DNA from 2 places in the Streptomyces sp. NPDC048191 genome. Region 1 is predicted to be linked to the other one. Evidence: riboswitches for the same ligand, from Rfam matches in the RefSeq annotation. Region 1 holds a riboswitch; the other holds the start of a gene.
What was found. A riboswitch is a leader RNA that binds a small molecule or an ion and turns the genes downstream of it on or off. The one in region 1 is predicted to bind guanidine.
Positions count from the first base shown of each region.

Region 2: another riboswitch for guanidine. It lies ahead of AB0D93_RS36345 (multidrug efflux SMR transporter); the one in region 1 lies ahead of AB0D93_RS35320 (MBL fold metallo-hydrolase).

Region 1 covers NZ_JBEZMO010000034.1:38,783-42,945, forward strand. Annotated here, with positions in the region: gene AB0D93_RS35310 (hypothetical protein) at 249-857, shown strand; gene AB0D93_RS35315 (glycerophosphodiester phosphodiesterase family protein) at 1,119-1,814, opposite strand; guanidine-III (ykkC-III) riboswitch at 2,087-2,154, shown strand; gene AB0D93_RS35320 (MBL fold metallo-hydrolase) at 2,167-3,045, shown strand; gene AB0D93_RS35325 (SsgA family sporulation/cell division regulator) at 3,370-3,786, opposite strand; gene AB0D93_RS35330 (hypothetical protein) at 3,873-4,163, opposite strand, start outside.
Region 2 covers NZ_JBEZMO010000036.1:61,417-65,579, reverse strand. Annotated here, with positions in the region: gene AB0D93_RS36350 (transglycosylase domain-containing protein) at 1-2,175, shown strand, start outside; gene AB0D93_RS36345 (multidrug efflux SMR transporter) at 2,202-2,522, opposite strand; guanidine-III (ykkC-III) riboswitch at 2,560-2,633, opposite strand; gene AB0D93_RS36340 (co-chaperone GroES) at 2,680-3,039, opposite strand; gene AB0D93_RS36335 (DUF3618 domain-containing protein) at 3,083-3,412, opposite strand; gene bcp (thioredoxin-dependent thiol peroxidase) at 3,506-3,973, shown strand; gene AB0D93_RS36325 (HNH endonuclease) at 4,111-4,163, shown strand, end outside.

The DNA of each region.
Region 1 (4,163 bases):
CGGCGACCCGGGTGTCCGCGCCGCCGTCGGGCCGAGGGACGAAAGCCCGTAGTTCGCGCTCCCGACTTGCCGGCTGGAAGCGGGCCCGGCTGCGGGACACGCGGGCCCTGGGGGAGCTGCGGGGAAACGTGTTCTGTGCCCTGGGTGCGCGGCGTGAGGACGAGCCACCGCAGTGGTCGGCGGTGATCGACGCAGTCGGGGGAGCCGCGCTCCGGTAGCGAGCTGCGACAGCCAGCGGGGCCGAACCTATGCTGACGATCGTGCACGTACTGGGCATGAGCAGCGAGGACGAGATGATCGCCTGCTTCTTGAGCGGCGAGCTGTCCAGCCGGAGGTTCGGCCGGACGCTCCGGTCCCATCTGACGGGCGGCGGGCAGCCCGAGCAGTTGCTGACGCATCCGGACTTCTCCGACGCCGGGGCGAACCACGCACGTCGCGCTCTGCTCGCTGCGACGCGCGGGTATGGCGAGAACCGCGACCTGTTCGAGAACTTCCCCGCTCAAGTCACGTGGATCAGGGCACTCCTGTCCGCCGACGAGACGGCCGGCGTGCGCTACCTCGACTATTCCTACTGGGTCGAACTGTCGGGTGGCAGCCGTCGGCCGACCGACGCAGCGGCACGCATCAAGGCAGGCCTAAGGGCATTCGACGTACCCAACGAACTGTTCGTCGACGCAGCCCGGGCGCTCATCAGAGGCGAGCGGTTTCCTCCGGTCATCCTCGTCGGAGAGGGGCAGGACAACCTGGTCTGCCTTGAGGGCCACCTGCGCCTGACCGCCTACGCCCTCGCCGGCTTCCCGACCGACGTCGAGTGCCTCATCGGCACCGCACCGACGATGGGACGTTGGGCGCAGTAGCCTGATCGCAGGCGCTCCGAACGAATGTCGGACGCCCACGGTCTTCCGCACTCGCAGCCACCACCAGTAGGCGCTGGGCGGAGAGATCGTCGGGGATCCGGGGGACCGTGGCGCCGTCCGGGCAGGCGGCCCGGATGCACTCGAGCGCGGCAGGGCTGTGGTCGGTTCTCTGCTATCCGGTAAACGGGCCTTCCGGCCACTTCGCGCACACGGCTCACGTCCGACCGCACCGGCGCCCGCTTCGGCCCCGGACCTCTGAGTTCAGGCCGTGGCCTCGACCAGCCGCTTCATGCCGGGCTGGTCGGTCACGCAGCCCACCAGGCCGAGCGTCCGGGCCAGCGCCAGGTCGCACTCGTCGTTGACGGTCCAGGCCATCACGTCGATGCCGGCGGCGCCGCACTGCTCCACGATGGCCCGGTTCAGCTGGCGCAGTTCCACGCTGACCAGGCTGGAACCGACCTTCTGAGCGCGGCCGACGAAGGTGGGGCGGTGCGCGCTGGGGCCTGCCACCAGGACGGTACGGGCCTGCGGCAGCAAGTTGTGGATCTCGATCAACGCCACGTCGTGGAACGACAGTACCGAGACGCGGTCCAGCAGGTCGCGGTCGGTGAGCACCCTGGCCAACGAACGGGCGGCGGCCACGTCCTTGATCTCCGCCTGGATCGGCAGCGCCGGCCCGACGGCGTCCAGCACCTCCCCGAACGTGGGGATGCGCTCGCCGAGGCCGGCGTCGAGCTTCTTGAGCTGCCGCAACTCCTGGTCGGCGATCGGACCGGAGCCGTCCGTCGTGCGGTCGAGGGTGTCGTCGTGCATGACGACCAACTCACCGTCCTTGCTCAGGTGCAAGTCCAGTTCGATGCCGTCCAGCCCCTCGCGTTCGGCCCGCAGGAAGGAGCGCAGGGTGTTCTCCGGCTCGGCAGCCATGACACCGCGGTGACCGATGGTGAAGAAAGACACTCGGTTGCCGTCCTTGAGTGTGGTGGTCCGAGGCAGCCGCACGAGCGCCGCACCCCCGCCGGCCGACGGGCGACCGCCCGTCGGCGCGCCCAAGCCTAATACCGTTCATCACTGAGTTCGGCGGCCGAGCTGCGCTCCCGCGGATCTGTCCACCACGCGCGTTCCCCCCGGGTACCGAGTTCCTCGTCATGCCGACGGTGCCTCCTGGACAGGAGGCACCGTCGGCCCCTGCCTGGCCAAGAGCAGCTGATCAGCGTCGTGGTAGCTTCACGACGGAGGCTGACAGCTGCCTGCCCCGGACGAGATGTGCGCCGTACCCGGCCTGCTAAGACGACGCACTCAAGGAGGCGTCATGGGTGCAGGCATCCCCTTCATTGACTTCGCGGGCCAGGCTCCCCGGCCTCGCGAGCTGGACGTCCGCTGGATCCACGGCTCACCGTCCGCCAAGCACAACACGGACCCAGATATCCAGCTCTACTGGTACGACGAGCACACGGTCATCCTGCGGCAGAACATGGCGATCCACTACGAGGCGCCGTTCCTGTTCCTGCTGTTCGGAAACTCTCAGGCGGTTCTGATCGACACCGGTGCCACCGCATCCGCCGAATTCTTTCCCCTGCGCCGAGTGGTTGACGAACTCCTCGGCGGCTGGCTCGCCCGCCATCCCAGGGAGAGGTATCACCTGCTGGTGCTGCACACGCACCCTCACGGCGATCACATCGCCGGCGACGGCCAGTTCGTTGACCGCCCTGACACCACGATGGTCGGTGCGGACCGCACCACTGCCTGGGCTCATTTCGGATTCGACGAGGACGCCGACAGCGTGGCGCGCGTCGATCTGGGGGGCCGTGTGCTTGAGTGCCTGGCTACCCCTGGCCACCACGAGGCAGCCGTCACGTTCTACGACCCGTGGACCGGGCTCCTGCTCACCGGCGACACGGTCTACCCCGGCCGACTGTACGTCCGGGACTGGTCCGCCTTCGCCCGGAGCATCGACCGCCTGATCGAGTTCTCCGAGCGCCGACCGGTCACACACATTCTGGGCTGCCACATCGAGATGACCACCGAACCGGGCGTGGACTATCCGGTCCGCACCACCTACCAACCCGACGAGCCCCCGCTGCAGATGACCACGGGTCACCTGCACGAGATCCGCGCCGCGCTCAACGAGATCGGAGACCGGCCCAGTCGACGCGCCTTCCCTCTCTTTGTCCTCTGCCCAGACGACTGAGCAACCTCAACGACGCGATCTTCGAGCGATCCGGCACATCTGGCTCTGGCCGCGGTCTCGTGAGTGATCGCGCGCGCCCACCGCGCCGAAGCCGGTGATGGCCGGATCAGGCCCGGCGGGCAGTAGGTCCACGGCCGGATTCATGCCCTTCGGGGATGACGAACTCCGTGCGGGGGCGCGAAGGCGGCACTCCGGGTGCTGGCTGCTGCTGTCCCTGAAGCAGCTACGAATGCCGCCTCCGCTGTCCATAGGGGGCTCACGTACGGGGCGCCGTCGAACCGTCCGAGACGGGTGGCTTCCGTACCGGGTGGCCGTCTGGCGCGCTCACGGTGCCCCGTTCAGGAATCGGGTGAGGTGGTTCTCGAGGTCCAGCGCCTGGGCCTCCTCGGCAGTCGGCACGAGCTGGTACGTGGAGTGAAGCCATCGCTCGACCTCCGGGAGTGAGGTCAGGAGATGGGCGGAACCGTGAGGCGACGACAACAGGAGGTGCAGGACCGCCTCGGTGTCGCTTCCGGTGGGCCAGATACGCACGTCACCGGTCCCGCTGGGGCCCCGAGTCCCTGAGGCGAGCAGGTCGCGTGCGAACACCCAGGGGATCAGGCCTCGGATGCTGTCGTAGAAGAGGAGCTGTACCGCGAGCGGGTCCTGCGACCTGTAGAGCAGATGGGTCGGTACGACGATCCGCTGGCCCGGAAGGGAGACGAGCTCCATATCGAGCATGTGGTCTATGCAAGTGGTCATGATCGCGACTCGTTTCGGGGCTCGGGCGCCGGGTCCGGGCGGTTACGACTCGTGCCCGGACCCGGCGCTCGCCATGGCCCGTGCGCTCAGCGGGAGACGCTGCCGTCGAAGCCGGGCTCGTCGCTGATCACGACGATCCACATGCCGCGCTCCCACTGGTAGAAGCGGTGACCGTCGAAGCGGTAGTGACGACCCTGGTCGGGGCTGTACCAGTACCGGACTCCCCGCTCCCAGCGGCGGTGGCCGTCGAAGCGCCACTCGCCATGGTGGTGCCCGCGGTACTCGTCCCAGTGGTGGCGACGGTCGTGTCCGTCTCGCTCGTTCGATCCGTCGCCACGGTTGTTCCGCTCTCCGTCGTGATCACCGTAGGGTGTGGC
Region 2 (4,163 bases), on a different contig from region 1:
CAGAGCAACGTCTACCTCTACGCCGACGGCTCCGAGCTGGCCCGGGACGGAGACATCAACCGCGAGAGCGTACCCCTCGCCCAGGTCTCCAAGGACGCCCAGCACGCCGTACTGGCCGCCGAGGACCGCGACTTCTACACCGAGTCGGCGATCGACCCCAAGGCCATGCTGCGCGCCGCCTGGAACACCGCGACCGGCAAGGGCAAGCAGTCCGGCTCCACCATCACCCAGCAGTACGTGAAGAACTACTACCTGGCCCAGGAACAGACGGTCACCCGCAAGGCCAAGGAGTTCTTCATCTCGATCAAGCTGGACCGGCAGAAGTCCAAGGACGAGATCCTCGAGGGCTACCTCAACACCAGCTACTTCGGCCGCAACGCCTACGGCATCCAGGCCGCCGCCCAGGCCTACTACGGCGTGGACTCCCGGGACCTGGACCCGGCCCGCGCCGCCTACCTCGCCGCGCTCGTCAACGCGCCCAGCGAGTACGACGTCGTCGCCCACCCCGAGAACAAGGCCGCCGCCGTCGCCCGCTGGAACTACGTCCTGGACGGCATGGTCAAGAAGGGCTGGCTCAGCCCGTCCAAGCGCGCCGGCATGAAGTTCCCCATGCCCAAGGAGCAGACCGTCTCCACCGGCCTGTCCGGCCAGCGCGGCTACATCGTGAACGCGGTCAACCACTACCTGACCACGCACAACATCCTCGACTCCGACCAGCTCGCGGCCCGCGGCTACCGCATCACCACCACCATCCAGAAGGGCAAGCAGAACGCCTTCGTCAAGGCGGTGAACGACCAGCTGATCTCCAAGCTGGACAAGAAGAACAACAAGGTCGACAGCTACGTCCGCGCCGGTGGCGCCTCCGTCGACCCGAAGACCGGCAAGGTCGTCGCGATGTACGGCGGCATCGACTACGTGAAGCAGTACACCAACGGCGCGACCCGCGGTGACTTCCAGGTCGGCTCCACCTTCAAGCCGTTCGTCTTCACCTCGGCGGTGCAGAACGGCTCGACCACCCAGGACGGCCGCACCATCACCCCGAACACCATGTACGACGGCACCAACAAGCGCCTCGTCGAAGGCTGGAGCGGCACGCCGTACAGCCCGGAGAACGAGGACCAGAAGTCGTACGGGCAGATCACCGTCACCAAGGCGACGGACCTGTCGGTGAACTCCGTCTACGCGCAGATGGCCGCCGACGTAGGCCCCTCCAAGGTCAAGCAGACCGCGATCGACCTCGGCATCCCCTCCGACACCCCGGACCTGTACCCGTCCCCGTCCATGGCCCTCGGCACCGCCAACGCCAGCGTCCTGGACATGGCCGAGTCCTACGCCACCATCGCCAACCACGGCAAGCATGGCACGTACAGCCTGATCGAGAAGATCACCAAGGACGGCACCGAGGACGTCAAACTGCCCGACCAGCAGGTCAAGCAGGCCGTCAGCCGGGAAGCCGCCGACACCACCACCTCGATCCTGCAGAGCGTGGTCGACAACGGCACCGCCACCGCCGCCCAGGCCGCGGACCGCCCGGCGGCCGGCAAGACCGGTACCGCCGAGAACGACACCGCCGCCTGGTTCGCCGGCTACACCCCCGACCTGGCCACCGTGGTCTCCGTCATGGGCCAGGACCCGGTCACGGCCAAACACATGCCGCTGTACGGCGCCCTCGGCGCGCCCCGGATGAACGGTGGCGGTCCGCCCACCCAGATCTGGGCCCAGTACACGCACGACGCGCTCAAGCACACGCCGTCCTCCGACTTCGACCTCCAGCTCGAACAGGGCGCCGAGGAGCCGCAGCCGCCGAGCGCGACCGGCCCCGCCCAGCCGGGCACGACCGGCGGCCAGACCGGCAGTGCGACCCAGAGCCCGACCGGCGGCGGCCCGACCAACAGCCCGGCCGGCGGCACCACCGGCACCCCCACCACCGGCGGCCCGACGACCACCGGCGGCACCGGCACCAACGGCGGCGGCACCACGACCGGCGGCGGCACCACCACCGGCGGCAACACGACCGGCGGCGGCACGACCGACGGCGGAGGCACCACCAACGGAGGCGACACCACCGGCGGTGACCCGACGGGCGGCGGCACGAACACCGGCGGCGGCACCGACGGCGGCGGCGGTACGACCGGCACGGCCGCCGGCGCCGGAGGCGGCGACCCCTTCGCCTGACGCCACGGCGACACCCCGATGACGCCTCAGTGACCGCTGGTCGCCTTCAGCCCCACCACGGCGACCAGCAACAGGCACACGAAGAAGATCCGGGCGGCGGTGACCGGCTCACCGAGCACCACCATGCCGAGCACCGCCGCCCCGGCCGCCCCGATGCCCACCCACACGCCGTAGGCGGTACCGATGGGCAGCGACTTCGCGGCGTACGACAGCAGGACCATGCTGGCCACGATCCCCGCACCGGTGAACACACTGGGCACCAGCCGGGTGAAACCCTCGCTGTACTTCATCCCGACCGACCAGCCCACCTCGAGCAGACCGGCGACGATCAGCAGAACCCAGGCCACGACGGACACCTCCGAGACGGACGACGACTCCTCTTCCGGTGCGTCGTCCTTGCCTGCGTCCCGGTACGGCGCGTCTCGTCGGGCTTCCTTCCGAACATAGCAAAGGCAGCGCGAAAGGGGCCGGTGACGACGGTCACCGGCCCCTTTCGCCGCCGAACTACAGGTACAGACCCGTGGAATCCTGCGACCCCTCGAAGCGGTCCGCGGCCACGGCGTGCAGGTCCCGCTCGCGCATGAGCACGTACGCCACACCCCGCACCTCGACCTCGGCCCGGTCCTCCGGATCGAACAGGACCCGGTCACCCGGCTCCACGGTCCGCACGTTCTGCCCGACCGCGACGACCTCGGCCCAGGCCAGCCGCCGGCCGACCGCCGCCGTGGCGGGAATCAGAATGCCGCCCCCCGACCGCCGCTCGCCCTCACCGGTCTCCTGCTTGACCAGAACCCGGTCGTGCAGCATCCGGATGGGAAGCTTGTCGTGCTGGGGGCCGCTGTGCTCGTTTCTCTTGGCGCTCACGCCTCGAACCTACCTGTCCTCGACCCGCCCGTACGCGCCCGGGTCAGCCCTTGCGCCGCCGGGAGCCCACGGTGAGCAGCCCGACGACCCCGACGGCGAGCACCGCGACCGGCACGACCCGCTCCAGCCGCAGCCCGCCCTCCGCGTCGACGAACTGCGCCCGCACCTCACTCACCACCCGGTTGACCTGCACGTACGCCCGGCCCACCGTGCGGTCGACATTGGCGACGACCTTGGCCTTCGCATCCCCGATGATCGTCTGCGGATGCACCCGCACCCCGATCTCGTCGAGCGTCTCGGCCAGCACCTCTCGGCGGCGCTTGATGTCCGCCTCGATCTGCGCCGGGGTTCTCGTGTCCGACGTCTCCGCCACCGTACGGCCTCCGAACTCTCCTGATGCTGTTCCGAACAGTTTGTCAGCTCCGCACCGCACCGCACCGCAAGGCCCCCCGGTTACGCTGGCCCGATGAGCGAGCGACTCCAGCCGGGGGACGTGGCCCCCGCCTTCACCCTCCCGGATGCCGACGGCACCGAGGTGTCCCTTGCCTCCCACAAGGGACGCAAGGTCATCGTCTACTTCTACCCGGCCGCCCTGACCCCCGGCTGCACCAAGCAGGCCTGCGACTTCACGGACAACCTGGACCTCCTGGCCGGCGCGGGCTACGACGTCATCGGCATCAGCCCCGACGCCCCGGAGAAGCTGGCGAAGTTCCGCGAGAAGGAGTCCCTGAGGGTCACGTTGCTGGCCGACCCGGAGAAGAAGGTCACCGAGGCCTACGGCGCCTACGGCGAGAAGAAGAACTACGGCAAGACGTACATGGGCGTCATCCGCTCCACGATCGTCGTGGACGAGGAGGGCAAGGTGGAAAAGGCCCTCTACAACGTCCGCGCCACCGGCCACGTGGCCAAGATCATCAAGGATCTGGCCATCTGAGGCCCGTATCCGCTGCCGACGGCCCGCACCGGGATGACTGGTGCGGGCCGTTTTCTCTTTTCCGTGCGTGACTGTCCGATAACCGGTTCGTTACTCCGTACGGGCTGCGAACGCACGCCCGGAACGGAGGGGCTCTGATGGGGGCCAGTGCATACACCAAGGAGCGGCTGGAGGAGGCGGCTCGTGGGGC